Regions from separate parts of the Sporosarcina sp. P7 genome, predicted to be linked through region 1. Evidence: predicted binding sites of a transcription regulator. Region 1 holds the regulator's gene; the other holds the start of a gene.

Region 1 (10,525 bases):
TTTCATCATTACCAAGCAATTGAAGTACTTGCTGGCGAGCTTTATTCAAGCTAACACCCGCATTATTCAGAACGCGCGCTGCCACACCTTCCCCTTCTCGAATCAAAGCCAATAAAATATGCTCAGTACCGATATAAGAATGTCCTAATTTACGAGACTCATCAACAGATAATTCGATGACACGTTTTGCGCGTGGAGTATAATGAACGATCGGACCCACATCTTTAGAGCCTACACCCACCAGAATTTCTACTTCTCGTTCAATAGTATCTGCATTCACGCTAATTGCTTCAAGAGCTTTTGCTGCGATGCCGCCACCTTCTCGAATCAATCCGAGTAGAATATGCTCAGTACCAATAGATTCATGTTTTAAACGAATAGCCTCTTCTTGAGCCAGTTGTAAAACTTTTTGTGCACGTTGTGTAAATCGATTAAACATCATATCCATTCCCCTCTTTCCTTCATCAGTGGACTATATTCTATGTTATGCAAAATAACGCATCCTTGCTTTGTTTCCTATAACTATATATATTCATGTCAGTTCGCGATACAACCTAATTCGCATATTGACTTTGACTATCTTTGATTAATTATAAATGCTATGAGACTTTCTTGCAAAAACTTTGCTCATAACGAATCATTGTCTTTTTTTTGTGCAGCAGATCGCACTACACCTAGCCGATCTCGGAATAATTGTGCACGAAGGATATCTCGTTCATCAGATGTTAATTCCGCCTCTGCGTATTGCTGAAGAAAACCTGGTTGCATGAAAATCATCAATTCATTCAAAATGGTCATATCAATATTTTCTATGATACCTAAATCAATACCCAAACGGACGTCAGACAAACATTTTGCCGCTTCCGCTGAAGGTAATATTCGCGAATAGGTCAGGGTACCGAGTGCCCTAAATAACCTATTCTCTAAGTGAACTTCCGATTTAGCCAATAATAATTCACGTGATTTCTTTTCATGCGCTATCAAGCGCTTTGAAATACTCTCCAAGTCTTTGAGGATTTCTTCTTCTGATTTGCCGAGTGTGATTTGATTGGAAACTTGATAAATATTGCCGAGCGCTTCACTGCCCTCTCCATAACTCCCACGTACGACCATTCCAAGTCTAGATATCGCGGGAATAATTCGCTCGATTTGCTTAGTGATCGTCAATGCAGGTAAATGCATCATGACAGATGCGCGCATTCCTGTACCTGTGTTGGAGGGACAACTTGTCAAATAGCCGAATGTTTCATCGAAAGCATAGTTCAGATTCGCTTCCAGTTCGCTATCCACTCGATCAGCCTGTTCATATGCCTGGTCTATTTGAAAACCAGGATATATACATTGAATGCGAATATGATCTTCTTCATTTACCATAATGCTGATCGTTTCGTCTTCCGATAGCAAAACCGACCCATGTTTTTCAGGGTTGATCAACTGTGGACTGACCAAATGTTTCTCGACTAAGATTTGTCTTTCAAGTGGTGACAAATCTTTCATCGCTGTGCCTGTAAAATGGTGATTCTGCATCGGCTTGACTGCATGGTGTAACGCTTCGCTCACGCGGTTTGCGTCTTCCTGTGAAGCACTAATCGGAAATAGATAATCTTGCAAGTTACGGGCTAGCCTGATTCTTGTGGATAAGACAATGTCAGCATGCTCACCTTCCGCCACCATCCAACCTGTCAGTTCTTGTTTGAGAAATTTTTCAAATGACATGTTGATCGTCACCCCCGTCAGACAGCTGCTGTTTCAACTGGTTCGCCTCATCACGCAAAGTTGCCGCTTCTTCAAAATGTTCATTTTCTACGGCTTGCTGCATTTTCGTACGGATATCTTCAAGTTTTCTCTTTAAGGCAAAGCGTTCATTAAGTGAAACCGGAATCTTTCCACGGTGTTGGGTATGTCCATTATGCAATTTGGCAAACAACCTTGGCAGTTGCCCGCTAAATGCTTCGTAACATACAGCACAGCCAAACTTTCCGATGTCAAGGAAACGGTGAAAGGTCAAATTGCAATTCGGACATTTCGGACCATCTGGTAATCTTTCATCGGCTTTTTGTTCTGAAAATAATTCTGAACCGCCCAACCAGTGCGCTAAGAATTGTTGAATGGATAATGGCTCCTGATCCGGACTGAAAGAAAATGTCTGTGAGTAAAATGCACATTTATCACATAAATGGCGCTCTGTTGCATGATTTAAGGTTTCCTGTTTAAACACTACAGTAGCTGGTCGTTCTTTACAGTTTTCACAAAGCATGGAGATTCACCTCATTCTATCTCTTCATAAATTAACGTAACTAACATGGCGCGAAGAATACGTGAACGTAACGCATCCCGCTCAGGCAACATATAACGCAGAGTACCGCGGCTCACCGCAGCAAGCATCAACTTAGCTTCACGTTCTGTAATGACTTCTTCTTCAATTAAACGGATGATGACATCTTCCGCCATAGTAGAAGACGCTTCACTCTCCAAAATCTCCAACGCTTGTTCAAGTAAGTCCTTTCGGGAGTTGGTACGTACCCTATAAATCCGGATGTAGCCCCCGCCCCCTCGCTTAGACTCCACGGCATAGCCTCTTTCGACCGTAAACCGGGTTTTGATTACGTAGTTGATTTGTGATGGTACGCATTGGAACTTCTCGGCAATCTCATTTCTTTTGATTTCAATAGAAGCACTATCTTCCTCTTCTATAATCGACTTCAAATACCCTTCTATAATGTCAGAAATATTACGCATCTCGTCACCTCGCTTCACTCAACCTTCTAGTTGACTTTGACTATCTTTGACTTAATTGTATCGCAGTAATTGGGTGGGATGCAATTCATTTGTTTATATGTATACCTTATTACGTTGAAAGAAAACCTAGTGCTAGGTTGTCACATCTGGCTAATGATTATTCAATTAGTAATGAGACAAAAAATAAAGTGGATAGTTTGGCACCGTTTACTAACGTTCTAGACGGGTATTTTCCGCTTACGGTGTACTACTGTAATCTTTCTAAATGGAATTCTAACTATATTAGTTGAACATAAGAAGTAGTCCGCACAAGGGAACCGTTGATTTCCATTCCAGGCGGACTCGTTCCGCGGGCACGGCCTCAATCTCCTCGTCCGCTACGGGCAAAGACGTGCTCCTAACGCTTCGCTTTTACTCGCAAAAACCGTTCTTCGTTACGGTTTTCGCTACCTGCGGGGCTTTCAGCTTGTGCTGTTCCCGCCGGAGTCGCCGCCTGTAACGAAAATCACTTAGTGTATCCTGAAATCTTTAATTCAACTTATATAAATAAGAAAAGACTGAAGAACAGATCCTTATAGTGGATTGTCTTCAGTCACGGAGTATACAAACATTTTTCTTCTCTTCTATTTACAAAGTGATGGGTTCTTTATTCAAAGGTTCTAAGTCGACTTCGAAGCCCATATCTTCCAGCATTTTTTGATCTTGATCGTTTTCTTGACCGGATGTTGTGAGGTAGTCACCGATAAAGATGGAGTTTGCAGCGTAGAGGCCTAGTGGTTGTAGGCTTCTAAGATTCACTTCACGTCCACCCGAGATGCGGATTTCCTTGCTAGGATTAATGTAGCGGAATAGACACAAGACCTTTAAGCAGTAACGGGGATCCAGTTCTGATGTTCCTTCCAACGGGGTTCCATCCACTGCGTGCAGGAAGTTTACAGGTATCGAGTCTGCGTCCAGTTCACGTAGGCTACGCGCCATGGAGATGATATCTTGTTTTGTTTCACGCATGCCGACGATAACGCCTGAACATGGAGAGATGCCCGCTTCCTTGGCAAGTCCTACAGTATTTACACGATCATCGTATGTATGCGATGTTGTTATACTCTCGTGATGCTCTGCAGATGTGTTCAAGTTGTGGTTATAGCGATCTACTCCTGCCTCTTTCAAACGTGTTGCTTGTCCTGGCTTCAAAATACCTAAACAAGCACATACCGTCATGCCCTTGTGCTTCTCTTTAATCTGTTTAACAGAATCAATCACGATGTCCAGCTCACTGTCACGCGGTCCTCGTCCACTTGCTACGATGCAATAGGTGCCCGCATTATTAGCGGCAGCACGTTCCGCACCTTCTAGTATTTCTTCCGATTTCATCATTGCATACTTTTCAACAGGTGCTTTTGAAATGATGGATTGCGCGCAATACCCACAGTTTTCCGGACATAGTCCCGATTTCGTATTGATAATCATATTCAACTTTACTTTATTGCCGAAGTAATGTGACCGAATCGAGTATGTCGCGTGCAGTAATAATAGTAAATCTTCATCTGGGCTATTTAATATTGCGAGTGATTCCTCATCAGTTAGTACATGGCCTTCGAGTACTTGAGTAGCCAGCCTCTGATAGTTCATTATAACGTCCGCCTCACTTTCAAGTGTTTTGATATTCTAAATGCGAATATGCCTGACAGTACAGCTAGAATTAAATCTTTCGGTAGTGGCGGCATCATCCACAGCCAAGCAATCTTGTAGGTAAACACGTCGGGTGCAGCAGCCCACATCTTGTACGCAAAATACATCCAAGTTGTACCTAGTATATAGTTGACTGCTGTAGCGACAAATGCTGCGATAATAAAAGCAGACAAAGTATGCTTTCGCTCAACAATCTTTCCAGCTACATAAGCAATCAGAATAAATGTGAGTATAAAACCAAACGTTGGACTTAAGATCTGACCGAAGCCTCCTGAAAATTTAGCGAAGACCGGTGCCCCTGCTAGTCCTATTAACATATAGACGGTCATCGATAACGCACCTAGACGACTACCAAGTAATAGCCCTGATAAGATAGCGAAAAAAGTTTGTAATGTGATGGGTACTCCACCAACTACTAAAAACGGCACGAAGGATGTAATATTCGCTCCAATCATCATTAACGCAGCAAACATCCCGCTATATACAATAGTTAGTGCGCTGAATCTACTTACCGGTCGTCTCTCTGTTGCTATTGCCATTACGACACCTCTTTCTAAACTGGTTACCCCATAAATAATATCGGTTAACCTATTTCGTGTCAACACATTTTATTTTTTGGTTAACTCATAAAAGTAGACAAAAAAAGACTGCAGCATACCGCTGACAGCCTACTTCTTCTCATCAATCTGTTCTTCCTTTTCTTTGCGAAACAAAACACTTGAGATTAAACCACTGAATATAGCAGCCCCAATTGTAATGTACACACGCATATCATAAGCAACTTCTTCGTAACTGTTACCTATCATAATCCAAGCAAGTGTACCTACAAGAACAGCGATTGGAAATGAGTATTTAAAGAATCGCATAATTTCTCACCTTTTCGAGTTAATTCATTAATTTTAGCATATATACCGCAATTTCTCTATGCACTAACTCCGCGCTTTGAACTTCACCAAACGTTCACTTGACGATATCCAACAAAGCCGCTATGATGTGGTTAGAATAATCTAAATAATTGAATAAGAAACATATCTTATCAAGAGAAGCCGAGGGACTGGCCCGTCGACGCTTCAGCAACCAGCCATTTAGGCAAGGTGCTACTTCCAGCAGTCTGTCAAATTGACACTCTGAAAAGATGAGAGGGAACTAGTCATTGGGATTACAAAGCCTTCTAATATACTTGAAGGCTTTTTTTGATTAAAAAAGGCTAAAGGGGAGATGGATTTATGTCATTGCTCGAGAAACTACAAACAAATGTCCTAACGGCAGATGGTGCAATGGGGACGATTTTATATTCTTACGGAATTGATTACTGTTATGAAGAACTAAATATAGAAAAGCCTGAAATTATAGAGCAAATTCACCAAGACTACATCTCAGCTGGTGCAGATATAATCCAGACTAACACTTACAGTGCGAACGCAATCAAATTAGCTCGCTACGGCTTAGAAAGTCATGTCACGGATTTCAATAAAGCAGCCATTCAAATTGCCAAACGCGCAGCGGCGCCTGGGGGGCAATTTGTACTTGGAACAATAGGTGGCTTGCGAGGTATACGTAAAAGCGATGCGACATTAGATGAAATTGAAAAAGTCGTACTTGAACAAGCCAATGCATTATTAACAGGTGATCCTGATGGTCTCCTATTGGAGACGTATTATGACTTTGAAGAGTTATCATCGGTAGTTACAACATTAAAGAAAATTACGGATGTTCCATTGATTGCACAAGTTTCTATGCATGATCCCGGTGTATTACAGAACGGACTTTCATTAAACGATGCACTTCATCAGCTCGAGTCTCTTGGGGCAGATATCGTAGGCGTTAACTGTCGATTAGGTCCTTACCACACGATTCAAGCATTCGATAATGTGACATTACCAGAGAAAGCATTTTTATCCGCATATCCAAACGCCAGTCTATTAGATGTAGAAGATGGACGTATTGTTTATGAATCAGAGGCAGAATACTTTGGACGCGCTGCTGTATTACTTCGTGATCAAGGCGTTCGATTGATTGGAGGATGTTGCGGGACAACACCTAAGCATATTAAAGCGGCGAAAACACAGTTAGCGCGACTGACACCTATCACGGAAAAGGTCGTACAACCGGCGAAACCTATCGTGATTCATGAAGCGGATCCGGCAAAACATCAACCTCTTCACGAAAAAGCGAAAACAGAGCGTACGGTAATTGTAGAACTAGATACACCGCGCCACTTGGAAACAGAAGATTATATCAAAGGTGCAAATTTGTTATATGACGCGGGAGTTGACGCTATAACAATGGCAGATAATTCACTTGCTTCTCCACGCATCAGCAACATGGCGATGGGCTCGATCGTCAAGATGCAACATAATATCCGCCCGCTTGTACATTTAACGTGTCGCGATCACAATCTCATTGGCTTACAATCACATTTGATGGGGCTTGATGCATTAGGCATTCACGATATCCTAGCCGTGACAGGCGACCCGACAAAGGTTGGGGACTTCCCCGGTGCTACAAGCGTCTACGATGTATCTAGCATGGAGTTATTGCAGTTAATTAAGAAATTGAATGAAGGGATTTCATTCTCCGGTAAGCCATTGCGCAAGAAAGCCAGCTTCTCTATTTCAGCAGCTTTCAATCCGAACGTCCGCGTCATCGATCGTGCTGTACAACGGCTCGAGAAGAAGATTGAAGCGGGTGCAGACTATTTCATCACTCAGCCAGTTTACACGAAAGAAAAGATTATCGATGTATATGAAGCAACAAAACACCTGGATACACCGATCTTTATTGGGATCATGCCATTGACGAATATACGAAATGCAGAGTTCCTGCATCATGAAGTACCGGGTATCAAGCTTTCAGAAGATGTGTTAGAAAGAATGCGGGAATGCGGAGATGACCGTGAAAAATCAACTGAAACAGGGCTTGAAATTGCAAAAGAATTGATAGATACAGCGGCTCAGTATTTTAATGGACTGTATCTCATCACACCATTCCTGCGTTACGATATGACATTAGAGTTGTATGAATATATTAAGAAAATAGACCAGCAGAAGGAGAGGGAATTAACACATGCAGAGACATCCTATTGAAGAACAACTAGATAAAAGAATCCTTATCATTGATGGTGCGATGGGGACGATGCTGCAAGCGGAAGATTTCTCAACGGAAGACTTCGGCGGAGAAGAATACGATGGATGTAATGAATACATGAGTGTGTTACGCCCTGACGTTTTGGAGAAAATTCACGATGAGTATTTAGAAGCCGGTGCTGATATCATTTGTACGAATACATTTGGCGGTACTCCCCTTGTATTGAATGAATTTTCACTTGGTCATCGTGCAGATGAAATTAATGCGAAGTCTGTAGAAATCGCGAAAAAGAGTGCAGCGAAGTTTTCTACACCAGAATGGCCACGTTTTGTCGCGGGGGCGATCGGGCCCACGACAAAGACACTTTCGGTAACGGGCGGTATCACGTTCGATGAACTATCTAATGATTTCTATGTACAGGCAAGAGCGCTTGTAGAAGCAGGCAGTGATTTGATACTGATGGAAACAAGTCAGGATATGCTGAATGTGAAAGCTGGAACAATTGGTATTAAGAAGGCGTTTGAAGAGCTTGGACGCGAAATTCCTATCATGATTTCAGGTACGATCGAACCGATGGGTACGACGCTTGCTGGACAAAGTATAGAAGCATTCTATATTTCTATTGAACACGTCCATCCACTTTCGGTCGGTTTAAACTGTGCGACAGGCCCTGAATTCATGACTGACCATTTGCGTTCATTGTCCGAATTGGCGACAAGCTACGTAACCTGTTATCCAAATGCCGGATTGCCGGATGAAGAAGGACATTATCATGAATCTCCTGAATCATTATCGAAAAAACTGGAAGGCTTCGCTGAAAAAGGTTGGTTGAACATGGTTGGCGGTTGCTGCGGTACAACGCCTGATCACATTCGCGCAATTCGTGAGGTAGTTAAAGATAAGGCTCCACGCAAGATGCCAGAAAATCCCCATGGTCATGCCATTTCAGGGATTGAGCCTTTGCTCTACGACGATACATTACGTCCATTATTAATCGGGGAACGTACAAACGTTATCGGTTCACGTAAATTCAAACAACTAATTGTAGAGGAAAAGTTTGAGGAAGCTGCAGAAATCGCACGTGCACAAGTAAAACGTGGTGCGCATGTATTGGATATTTGTCTTGCGAACCCTGACCGTGATGAATTGTACGATATGACTCGCTTCATGAAAGAAGTCGTAAAAAAAGTCAAAGTTCCTCTCGTCATCGACTCTACTGATGAAAACGTCATTGCAGAGGCCTTGAAATTCTCGCAGGGCAAAGCAATCATCAACTCTATTAACTTAGAAGATGGTGAAGAACGCTTTGATGCCGTACTTCCTTTAGTAAAAAAATATGGAGCAGCCGTAGTTGTAGGAACGATTGATGAAATCGGAATGGCGGTAACGAGAGAACGTAAGCTAGAAGTTGCGTTGCGTTCTTATGATTTACTCGTTAATAAATGGGAGATCCCACCGGAAGATATTATTTTTGATCCACTCGTCTTCCCTGTTGGTACAGGTGATGCACAATACATTGGATCGGCAGTAGAAACAATTGAAGGAATTCGATTAATCAAAGAAAAACTTCCGCGCACTTTAACGACTCTCGGTGTCAGCAACGTATCCTTCGGGTTGCCCCCTGTTGGCCGTGAAGTGTTGAATGCTGTGTACTTGTATCACTGTACACAAGCAGGTCTGGATTATGCGATTGTAAATACAGAAAAACTTGAGCGCTTTGCTTCGATTCCAGAAGCAGAAATCAAACTGGCGAACGATTTACTATTTACCACAACAGATGAAACATTAGCAGAGTTTACGGACTTTTATCGTGGTAAGAAAAAAGAGAAATCAGAAGACGATATTCCGAAAACCGTGCCTGATCGTCTTGCGTATTATGTGGTGGAAGGTACAAAAGAAGGCTTAATTCCTGACCTGGAAACGGCTTTACAGACATACGACGCACCACTTGATATCATCAATGGTCCTTTGATGAAAGGAATGGCTGAAGTTGGGCGTCTATTCAATGACAACCAGCTGATCGTAGCGGAAGTTCTTCAAAGTGCTGAAGTCATGAAAGCTTCTGTTTCCTACCTTGAACAGTTTATGGAAAAGAAAGAAGACGATAGCGGTAAAGGCAAGATCATTCTGGCGACAGTAAAAGGTGACGTACATGATATCGGAAAAAACCTCGTGGAAATCATCTTAAGTAATAACGGATTTAAAGTCATAGATATCGGTATTAAAGTTACTCCAGCTGCATTAATTGAAGTGATTCGTAAAGAAAAACCAGACATCGTAGGACTATCTGGACTTCTCGTAAAGTCTGCACAGCAAATGGTGTTGACAGCACAGGACTTTAAGGCGGCAGGAATCGACACGCCAGTAATGGTAGGTGGAGCCGCATTAACAAGGCGCTTTACTGAAACTAAAATCGCACCTGAGTATGATGGCCCGGTTATTTTTGCAAAAGATGCGATGCAAGGTCTTGACTTAGCAAACCGTCTACAAAGTAATGACAAAGGAGCGTTACTCGAAGAATTAGCAGACAGTATCGAAAAACGCGAAACCAATGATGCGATTAAAGCAAGTCGAGGCACGTCAGCAGTTGCAGTGAAGCCACGTCCTGTGAAAACGGTACGCACCGATGTTCCTGTATTCACACCAACCGATTTACGTAGACGGGTCGTAAAAGATTACTCGGTTGCTCACTTACATCCTTACGTAAATATGCGTACACTTATTGGCCACCACTTAGGTCTACGAGGAAATGTCGATAAAATGCTTGAAAGAAAAGAAGAACGCGCAGTACAACTTCATGAAATGGTAACGGAGTTCTTAAAGTCCGACAAGATGAAAGCTTCCGGCATTTACCAGTTCTTCCCTGCCCAGGCAGACGGGGATGACGTAATCATTTATGATCCGGAAGATTCAAAAACTGAAATTGAACGATTTACGTTCCCGCGTCAAGAAAAAGATCCTTTCCTATGCTTGGCTGATTACTTGAAAACAGTGCAAAGTGGTGAAATGG
Region 2 (10,525 bases), on a different contig from region 1:
GATCGATTACGGTAAATTATTAGTAGATCCTTCTTAAGAAGAGGAAGAAAAGGAGCACACAATATGGTAGAAAAAACAGTGAAAGTAGGAATTAAACCTGGTTTGCAAGCGAGACAGGCGGCGTTATTTGTGCAGGAGGCCAATAAGTATTCGGCTGATATTTATTTGAAGAAGGATAATCGTCAAGTGAATGCAAAGAGTATCATGGGGATTATGAGTTTGGCGATTGCGAAGGGGACGGAGATCACGTTGATTACGGACGGGATTGATGAGGATTTGGCTCTTCAGAATTTGGCTGACATAGTGGAAGAGGAGCAGTAAGATGATTTGATTAGGTGACGGTAACCTGTAGTTGGGTTTCGTTACCTTTTTTATTTTTTTACGTAGTGAGGGGGAAGGCGCAGTTGATCTGCGTTCCAGGCGGACGCTTTCCTGCGGGCATGGCTTGAGCTTCCTCGTCCGCTTCGCTACCTGCGGGATCTCAAGGCACATGCTATTCCCGCGGGAGTCGCCGCCTTCCACTCCGATCAACTGGTGTCGCTTTTTAGGAGTTGGAATGCTGATGCATTTATACGGAAAGATTAGACCGAAATCCAAACCCAAATCCAAATAAAAAAGGTTGTCACGGAAGGCCATTTGGCGTTCCGGACAACCTATAGTGATTATTTCTTTTCGATTTCGCTGCGTTCTAGAACGTGGTCGACTAGGCCGTATTCTTTAGCGCGTTCGGCAGTCATGAAGTTATCGCGGTCTGTGTCTTTTGCGATGACGTCGATTGGCTGACCCGTGCGATCTGAAAGGATTTGGTTTAGTTTTTCACGTAGGTGTAAGATGCGTTTTGCGGCAATTTCGATTTCAGTTGCCTGACCTTGTGCGCCACCTAGTGGTTGGTGAATCATTACTTCTGCGTTTGGCAAAGCGTAACGTTTACCTTCTGTACCAGCAGTTAGCAAGAATGCACCCATAGATGCTGCCATACCTACACAGATTGTGCGGATGTCTGGCTTGATGTATTGCATTGTATCGTAGATTGCCATACCCGCTGTGATACTTCCACCTGGGCTGTTAATGTAAATGGAGATATCTTTTTCTGGATCTTCAGCTTCCAAGAATAGCAGTTGTGCAACGATGGAGTTTGCCACGTTGTCGTCAATGCCGCTCCCCAACATGATAATACGGTCTTTTAATAGACGAGAGTAGATGTCGTACGCTCGCTCACCACGATTTGTTTGTTCAATAACTGTAGGAATTAGATTCAATTAGACTTCCTCCTTTAATCACTTCATAATATTCGTTCGGTTGAAATCATTTCGTATTTCAACTATAACTGTATTTTACCTATTAAGGTCAACAAAGGTCAAATCATTTGCCTTAAAAATACACATTGCTTTTCATTATATTCTACGATATAATGGAAGATGTCTCTTACAGAAGAAAAGCTTTTTTCTGTAGTTGAGTAATTATAGTTAAAGCTTGATACTACACGTTTAGTCCTCGTGGTGCAATGGATAGCACGCAAGCCTCCGAAGCTTGAAATGTGGGTTCGACTCCCGCCGAGGGCATCATAGTGAAGCGTTTGAACAGTTCGCATTTTGCGATTATGCTCAAACGCTTTTTTTATGCTCGAATTTCTATTGCTCTCGGCTTTCTATTCTTATTTTCCCCGTCTGGCACTTCTTTTAAACTTCGTTGCTAAATATCCCTTGGCAGTCTTTGGTTTCGTATAAGTATTCACGAATCGCTTGGCTTTGCGAACGCTGGCTGTTTGGCTAAATCCGGAATATAGGACGCCGGTTACCGGTGTCCTACACAGCCGTTTCCACTTTTTTATCCGAGACGAAGTGCTCTTTTTCAACGAGGAATGAAACGAGTAAACTACCAACGATTGCCCATAAAGGTGCGCTGATGTTCAGGAAGCTAATATCTGACATACCGATGATTAAAGAAAAGAATGCGCCCATCTGGAAATTGTTTGGTGAGAAGGCTTTCTTCAGTGAATTCATGAGAACGCCGAGCATAGCAAGTCCAGCGATGACACTGACAATTACTCCTGGCATGGCGATGACAAGAGGAACAACCGCCGCTGCAAACAGCCCGAACGTTGAGAACAGGACGCCGCATACTACCGAAGCCACGTACCGGCTCTCTTTTCCTCCCACATCATCAGCAGAACAAATGGCTGTCATAGGGCCTGCGATGTTGATGGCATGCGCTCCAAAGAAAGAGCCAATCAAACCAATAACAGAACCATGAATCGCCATCATATTATTCGGAGGCTTATAACCCTGAGCTGTCAGTACGCCGGATGCCTGGGCATTTTCTGTACAGATAATCAGCAGAGCAAGCGGTATGCCAATAGACAAAATAGCGTTTAAGTTGAAGCTGGGCATAATGAGCTGCGGCAATATAAATGTACTGGTAATGTCTTGCAATTGAAACTCTTTCATAAAGATAGCCAATGTAACAGCGATCAGAAGCGCTAGTAAAACCGGTGGGAATTTCTTCAAAAAGCGTGTTGACAGTAAAAATACCAAAATAGTAGAGCCTGCCAATAGTGGGGAAACCGTGACGGAGGTAATCATTTCTGTGGAAAAACGGATCATGACACCGACAATCATCCCCATGACGATTGGCACTGGTATCCACTTCATCACTTTGTCGATTATGCCCGATGAACCTAGAATGATTACTAACACATGCGCCACTAAATAAGCCCCGATGGCTTCTTGAAGAGAGAAATGGGTTAAAGATCCAGCAACTAATACTGCACCGGCAATGGAGTGGGCGCCTGCGATAGGCTGACGATATCGTAATGAGAGAAAAATACCGAGCAATCCACTGAAAAAATAAACGGCAAATATCCAACTTATGGTCTCGCTATAAGATAAGCCACCGCTTGTTGCGCCACCAATGATGATTAAAGCTGGACCTGTGCAACCGAAGATTGCTGCCACCAACCCTGCGCTGATGGTATTTAAGTTTGTGTGATTACCCAGATCTTTCAAGTGCGCACGCAGAGTAGTTATTTTCACATATCCCAGCCTCCCAGCTATAAATCTGCGTTTCTATTTCCACGGTAAAATGGTGCAGATGCTGCCTCGCCATGGAAACGAAAAGAATTCCTGGAAACAGTCTTTCTGCAGTAGATTAATTATTTAGAAATATAAGCGCTTACATTTATGGCTTAATTACATGTTACTTCCATTTCATGGTTGATGATGGAGTATATAATTTTCTTGACAGGCGCAGCAATTATAGAGCTTTTTCTGTACTGCACATAGACTCTGTTCGGGATATTAGAGATATCTTCAATACTTTTGACGATTATATCATTTTTATTTAATCTATGGATTCCAAGAGATGGTGTAATACCGACTCCTATTCCACTTTCGATAATCGTTATCAGCATTTCGTTATTGTCCACATCAATTCGTTTAATATCGGGAACACCGACCAACTTCTGATCAATTTCTTTCCAGAGATTGGATTTTCGCCTGTAACTGATCAGTGTTTCACCTTCTAGGTCACCGATTGCGAGTACATCCTTATCAGCCAGATGATGATCTTTTCCTAGAACAACGACTAAATTATTATCAAAAAGATATTCCGTTATGATTTCTGGGCGGTGGGCGCTAACGTTTCGGGTGAATACTAAATCCAATTCACCTGATAAAATCTGTTCGTTCAGACTGCAGGAATCTTCACCTTCAATTATTGTAATATTTAAGTTTTCAATCGTAATGATTGCGTTCAGGAGTTCGGTCATAAAGGAATAGGAATAACCGGGTGAAAAACCAATTCTGATTTCAGGGAAGTTGGAATGCTTTGTTACTTCTTTTGAATGGTTCATATACGTTAATATGTTCGTTGCATATTCAAAAAAAACCGTGCCTTCTTTTGTCGGAACAATCTTCCGGCCGACTCGTTCAAATAACGAGCAGGACAACTCGAGCTCCAGATTCTTTATCCGGGCTGTGACTGTAGGCTGTGTAACATTTAGCAAATTTGCTGTTTTTGAATAGCTCTTCTGTTCCACGATAGTCAAAAAAGTTTCCAGCTGAGTTTTATCCAATTGCTTACCCCCTATGCAGATAATAAGATGGAATTTATTCCAAATTGGTAATTATTCAATAAGTATAGCACTAGATTTAAAGCTGTCAAAAACATTTTTCAGTCGTAATACCCAAATGATTTTTTCCTTCATCTATAGAGCAGAAACTAAATCTACCAAATATCTTTACTGTAAGGGTCTGGAAAAGTTGAACACATAGTAAGGCGTGAAGACACCGGAAAATCCGTATAGAAAAAATCTTCAGAATAGTACAAATGACAAATTATATTCGATTGGTGTTATCTATTTTCACATCTTATACTGAGAGTAAGTTAAGTTCATTGAACTGACACAATTACAAGTTTACTTGGGAAACAAGTTTGAGGCGCTTTACTCAAAACGTGGAAATCCAGCGGAAGGGAAATTGTTTCTTGTCGAAAAATGTATGCGGTTACAATCCGTGGTTTAAAATGGATCATTATTCTTTCAGGAAACTGAGCACTCAAACAGGTGTTTTTCATTTCACTAATTCGTCCATCACAATTGTGTTAGTGATTGGAGTGGTAAAACGTTCCACGCAGTATAGAAAGTACTCAATGAATGATAACTGGACACTGTATACAGCGAAGAGTCAACTTTTAGTGACTAACTGTAGGATATGAAAAAAATACTGAATTTCATTTGACTACCGGATCAAAAATGTATGGTTTTCACAAATCGAAGGAGATGACTGAAATTATGGCTAGTCAGCAGCAGGAATCACTTTTAGAAGGCAAGGTTGCAATTGTGACAGGTTCTTCGAGAGGCATCGGGAAAGCGATTGCAATCGGACTTGCACAGCAGGGAGCGAATGTATTAGTAACTGGAACAAATCCTGAACGTACAAAAGCCGTTTCAGAGGAGATTACCAAGGAGACGGGTCAGCAATCGGATTATTATATCGGTGATCTATCCAAGGAAGAGAATGTCGCGGAAATGACTGACAAGGCGATTCAAAACTGGAAGAAGATAGATATCCTCGTGAACAATGCAGGTGGCGGTGTCATTCTACCGTTCCTAGAACAGACACCGGAAACGTTGAAAACAACCATTGATCGGAATTTATGGACGATGCTCTGGTCATGCTATAAAGTTCTACCTCATATGGTCGAGCAAAATTACGGAAGAATCATAAACATCGGTGCAGATTCAGTCCGTAACGGTTTATGGGATCATGCGGCATATAACGCTGCGAAAGGCGGAGTTCACGCTATTGTTTCGGGATTAGGGAGAGAATTTGCGAAGAGTAATATCACCGCAAATGTCATCGCCCCTCCAGCAGTAGAAGGAGAGTTGCTCGATGATATCCGTGACCGAGATACTAAACTAGTAAACCGCTATATCGATATTATCCCGATTGGAAGGGGAGCTTATCCAGAAGAGGTTGCAGATGCAGTGGTGTTCTTGGCTTCCGATAAAGCATCATTTATAAATGGCCAGGTAATTAGTGTGAATGGCGGAAGTACAATGCAATAAAATCAAATTGCCAGACGGGATCTTCATTTAGAATTGTAAATACTAATTTGGGTGCAGTGGAAGTACTGCCAACATGAAGGGGAGGAAACATAATGAAAAGCTATATCATTGAGAACGTCAAGAAGTCTGAGTTTTCCGTTCACCGCAGCGTCTTTACTAGTCACAATGTTTTACAGGAAGAACGTGAGAAGATCTTCAGCGAGTGTTGGATCTATATTGGACATGAATCAGAGCTTCCGAAAAACGGTGATTTTAAGAGAAAGAAAGTCGGCGGACGAAACCTCATATTCACTCGTGATAATGAAGGCGTAATCAGGGCTCTATATAATTCCTGTCCTCACCGCGGTGCGTTAGTCTGCAGGGAAAATGAAGGAAACACTAAAGTATTCAGATGCTTCTATCACGCCTGGACATTTAAAAATGACGGGGAACTCGTAGGGATGCCAGGTAAAGACGGATTCCCTGATACGTTCAACTGTGATGGTTCTAAAAACATGACGGAAGTCTCCCGTTTGGAAAGTTATCGCGGCTTTATGTTTGTAAACTATGACAGCGAAGCAGTTTCGTTGGAAGAATACCTTGGAAATGCGAAAGAATATATCGATCTGGTGGCAGACCAGTCAGATGCAGGATTGGAAGTTCTGGGCGATCCGCAGCAATACAGTGTCCGTGCGAACTGGAAGCTGATTTCTGAGAACAGTGTGGATCTTTACCACGGCATGCCGACGCATAAAACCTATTTTGATATTAAAGCCGCTCAGGATCCTACGATGAGAAAAGCAGTTCTTGAAGGAAAAGGAACTGACCTTGGGAACGGCCATGCGGTAATTGAATATATTGCGCCTTGGGGAAGACCGGTTGCGGAGTGGACGCCTGCATGGGAGGAAGAAGACAAGAAGGAAATACAGGAACTAAAAGACAAATTGATTGAACTACATGGTGAAGAGCGCGGGGAACGAATAGCTAAATATAACCGGAACATATTGATCTTCCCAAACCTAGTCATAAACGACATCATGGCAATCACGGCACGGACCTTCTATCCTACTGAACCGGGTTATATGGAAGTGACAGGGTATTCGTTAGCACCTAAAGACGAGAGCGAAAAGTTCAGATTGCGAAGAAATGATAACTTCCTCGAGTTTCTCGGACCTGGCGGATTTGCGACCCCGGATGACAACGAAGCTCTTGAGCTGTGTCAGGAAGGATACTTGAACAATTTAGAAGTGGAATGGAACGATATTTCAAAGGGAATGAACCGCGAACAAGCACAGGCTACGGATGAAGAGCAAATGAGAAGTTTCTGGAGAAGATGGAATGAAATTATGACGAGAGAAAATGTGAAAGAGGAGGTTTTATCATGACAGAGACGCTTCTGAGCACAAAGGTTACTATAAGCATCCAGCAGATTAAGGAATTTCTATACTACGAATCAGAGCTCCTTGATGAGTGGAAACTGGTGGAGTGGTCTGAGCTGTTTACGGATGACGGTACGTACGTTGTGCCACCGCTCGGCAATCCGGAAGCCGACCCTGCAAAGTCGATTTTCTATATCAATGATACTCGTTCACGTCTGAAAGAAAGAGCGGAGCGTCTGTTAAAAAAAGAAGCACATGTGGAATATCCGCATTCTACTACGATACGTAATGTGAATAATGTACGGATTAAAGGTCAGGAAGGTGATTCTCTTCATGTGCGCTGCAACTTCTCGACATACCGGACAAAGCGTGAAGTGTTGGATTGTTTTGTTGGCGTTAATGATTACAAGCTGATTGTGAAAGACGATAAAATCATGATCCAAGACAAAAAAGTTACCTTAAAGCATGATAGCCTACGTCCTCACGGGAAAATCAGTCTTATTTTATAAGGGTTTGTCGTGTAGATCTAAATTTTACCTAGCTAGGAGAGGAACAGCCATGGTTGAACAGTCTGAGATAGTAGATGTATCAATTATCGGCGGCGGTCCAGTCGGCATGTTTACAGCATTTTACGCGGGTATGCGCCAAATGACAGTAAAAGTCATCGAAAGTCTTCCGCAGTTGGGTGGACAATTAGCTGCCTTGTACCCTGAGAAATATATTTATGATATCGCGGGGTTCCCTAAAGTGAAAGCCCAAGATCTTGTAGATAATCTCACAGAGCAAATGAAACAATTTGAAACGACAGTTTGTTTAAATGAAGTTGTCGAACATGTGGAGAAACAAGCAGATGGTCATTTCAAATTGACAACTAGCCAATCGACACATTACTCTCGCACCGTCATCATCACTGCAGGCAACGGAGCCTTTCAGCCGAGAAAGATGAATGTTGAGAGGGGAGAGGAATTTGCGGAAGGAAATCTTCATTACTACGTTACGAATATGAGTGACTTCGCAGGGAAAGATGTCATCTTATTCGGCGGTGGAGATTCAGCAGTAGATTGGGCTTTGATGTTAGAGCCAATCGCGAGCAAAGTTTCCCTCATTCATAGAAGAGATAAGTTCCGTGCACACGAACACAGCGTAGAGCTACTGAAACAATCCAAAGTAGAAATCTTGACGCCGTACGTACCAGCGAAGCTAGAAGGCAGCGAAAGAATAGAAAAAGTGACAATCAAAGAAGCAAAAGGCGAGATAAGTAAGGTGATAGAAGTGGATGATGTACTTGTAAACTTTGGTTTTGTATCTTCATTAGGCCCTATAAGTCAATGGGGGTTGGAAATTGAAAAGAATTCCATAGTCGTCAATTCAAAAATGGAGACTACTATAGAAGGAATTTATGCAGTTGGAGATATTTGCACATATGAGGGGAAAGTGAAACTCATTGCAACTGGGTTTGGCGAAGCACCGATTGCGATCAGCCATGCAAAGGTTCACATAGACCCGGAGGCAAAGGTGCAGGCTCAGCACAGTACCAGTTTGATGTCAGAAACGGAACAAAAGACGGAAAAGGCAGAAAGAGCAATCAGCGTCAGATAATTAGTAAACATAATGCTCTGTATACTGATAAGTATTTAACAATTTAACAATCCAATCGTTTATAGATTCCGTAATTTGAAGGACAGAATACTCAACCCGAACGCAAAGTGAAGTGACATGAGGAGGATGCGATATCGTAAAATATACAGTCGTTGATCAGGATACTTGTATTGCGTGTAGTGCATGTGGAATAGCGGCACCTGATTTGTTTGATTACGATGACGAAGGGACTTCATTTGCCATTCTGGATGACAACCAAGGTCATACACCGGTGCCTGAAGAGTTAGTTGAAGATTTAGAGGATGCTTATGACAGTTGTCCATCAGGCTCAATCAAAATGGCAGATACACCCTTTACATGTGAAAAAAGTGAAGCAGGCTAAGTGAATGAGGTTTCATCATCGAGGCAGCGGCTTATTGATATTATTATAAAATACTGGAGATGAATAAAGTTATGATCACAAAAACAAAAGTGCAAGCAATCGACAGCCGTCACTTTATCGACGGAAAATATATCGAAATCGATAAAAATAAGAGCTTTGAAAATATTAATCCGGCAACTGAAGAAGTACAGGCAATCGTGGCAGAAGGCGGTAAGGAAGAAGTGGATGCTGCGGTAAAGGCTGCTAGAAAAGCACTTAACGGACCGTGGAAAAACGTTACTCTAGAAGAACGTTCTAAAATGCTTCGCAAAATTGGTGATCTGATCCTAGAAAGACAGGAAGAGCTGGCGCGCCTAGAAGCATTGGACACAGGGAAACCATTCTCCCTAGCCAACTCTGTAGATATCCCGAGAGCAGCATACAACTTCCATTTCTTTGCTGACTATATTACATCAGTCGGAACGGACGCTTACCAGCAGAACAGTGAAGCTCTGCATTATACACTGCGCCGTCCCGTCGGTGTGGTGGGGATGATTAAGCCTTGGAATCTGCCATTGCTTTTGCTTACTTGGAAACTAGCCCCTTGTATCGGTATGGGGAACACAGTTGTCGTGAAACCGGCTGAATGGACACCGATGACAGCCACTGTACTCATGGAAATCATTAAAGAAGCGGGCGTTCCGGACGGGGTCGTGAACTTGGTTCATGGATTCGGGCCAGGTTCAGCGGGCGGCGCGATTTCAGAGCACCCTGACGTGGATGCGATTTCATTCATCGGGGAGCCGAGTACGGGATCCGCCATCATGAAGGCGGGCGCTGATTCATTGAAGAAGCTTTCCTATGAATTGGGCGGTAAAAACCCGAATATCATTTTTGCTGACGCAGATATAGATGAAGTGGTTGCCACAACAGTCAAGTCTAGCTTTATAAATCAGGGTGAAGTTTGCCTATGCGGATCGCGAATTTACGTCGAACGGTCGGCGTATGACGAGTTCCTCGAAAAGTTCACAGCCAAAGCGAAAGAATTAAAAGTCGGACAGCCGTTTGATAAAGATACAAATGTAGGCGCACTGGTGAGTAAAGAACACTACGACCGTGTTAACAGCTATATCGATATTGCCCGGGAAGAGGGCGGAGAATTCGTGATTGGCGGTAAAAGACCTGAAGGAATCGACAAAGGTTATTTCCTAGAGCCGACGATTATTACCGGTCTTAAAAATGATTCCCGCTGTATCAAAGAAGAAATCTTCGGACCTGTCGTAACGGTCGTTCCGTTTGATACAGAAGAAGAAGTCATTGAACAGGCAAATGATACACATTACGGGCTAAGTGCTTCGATTTGGACAACGAACCTAAAACGCGGACACCGTGTGGCACATCAAATTGAAGCAGGAATTATTTGGGTGAATACCTGGTTCCTTCGTGATCTTCGCACACCTTTTGGGGGGATGAAGCACAGCGGCGTGGGGCGTACAGGCGGCATGCATAGTATCGATTTCTATTCCGAGTTGTCAAACATAACGATAAAACTGTAAAGGCGGGAAAGTGATTATGGCAACGGAAGTGGCTATGAAACAAAAAAAGTATGCGGAATCTTTGCTCGAAGCGGAGAACACTTTA

The links. The regulator CtsR, encoded in region 1, represses protease genes until heat stress. The targets are predictions, from matches to a motif close to ATGGTCAATAAAGGTCAAACA.
Region 2: the regulator CtsR is predicted to act here: its motif matches at 1,344-1,364, upstream of clpP (ATP-dependent Clp endopeptidase proteolytic subunit ClpP).

The regions. Positions count from the first base shown of each region.
Region 1 covers NZ_PDZF01000001.1:275,026-285,550, forward strand. The annotation lists gene CSV60_RS01525 (ATP-dependent Clp protease ATP-binding subunit) at 1-442, opposite strand, end outside; gene mcsB (protein-arginine kinase McsB) at 628-1,716, opposite strand; gene CSV60_RS01535 (UvrB/UvrC motif-containing protein) at 1,706-2,257, opposite strand; gene CSV60_RS01540 (CtsR family transcriptional regulator) at 2,269-2,739, opposite strand; gene bioB (biotin synthase BioB) at 3,367-4,368, opposite strand; gene CSV60_RS01550 (biotin transporter BioY) at 4,368-4,967, opposite strand; gene CSV60_RS01555 (hypothetical protein) at 5,097-5,294, opposite strand; SAM riboswitch class I at 5,459-5,570, shown strand; gene CSV60_RS01560 (bifunctional homocysteine S-methyltransferase/methylenetetrahydrofolate reductase) at 5,655-7,514, shown strand; gene metH (methionine synthase) at 7,495-10,525, shown strand, end outside.
Region 2 covers NZ_PDZF01000011.1:51,019-61,543, forward strand. The annotation lists gene whiA (DNA-binding protein WhiA) at 1-15, shown strand, start outside; gene CSV60_RS11600 (HPr family phosphocarrier protein) at 64-321, shown strand; gene clpP (ATP-dependent Clp endopeptidase proteolytic subunit ClpP) at 663-1,259, opposite strand; tRNA gene CSV60_RS11610 (tRNA-Arg) at 1,491-1,562, shown strand; gene CSV60_RS11615 (benzoate/H(+) symporter BenE family transporter) at 1,806-3,032, opposite strand; gene CSV60_RS11620 (LysR family transcriptional regulator) at 3,185-4,072, opposite strand; gene CSV60_RS11625 (SDR family NAD(P)-dependent oxidoreductase) at 4,790-5,566, shown strand; gene CSV60_RS11630 (aromatic ring-hydroxylating oxygenase subunit alpha) at 5,659-6,930, shown strand; gene CSV60_RS11635 (aromatic-ring-hydroxylating dioxygenase subunit beta) at 6,927-7,433, shown strand; gene CSV60_RS11640 (NAD(P)/FAD-dependent oxidoreductase) at 7,483-8,523, shown strand; gene CSV60_RS11645 (ferredoxin) at 8,657-8,905, shown strand; gene CSV60_RS11650 (aldehyde dehydrogenase) at 8,977-10,440, shown strand; gene CSV60_RS11655 (2-keto-4-pentenoate hydratase) at 10,457-10,525, shown strand, end outside.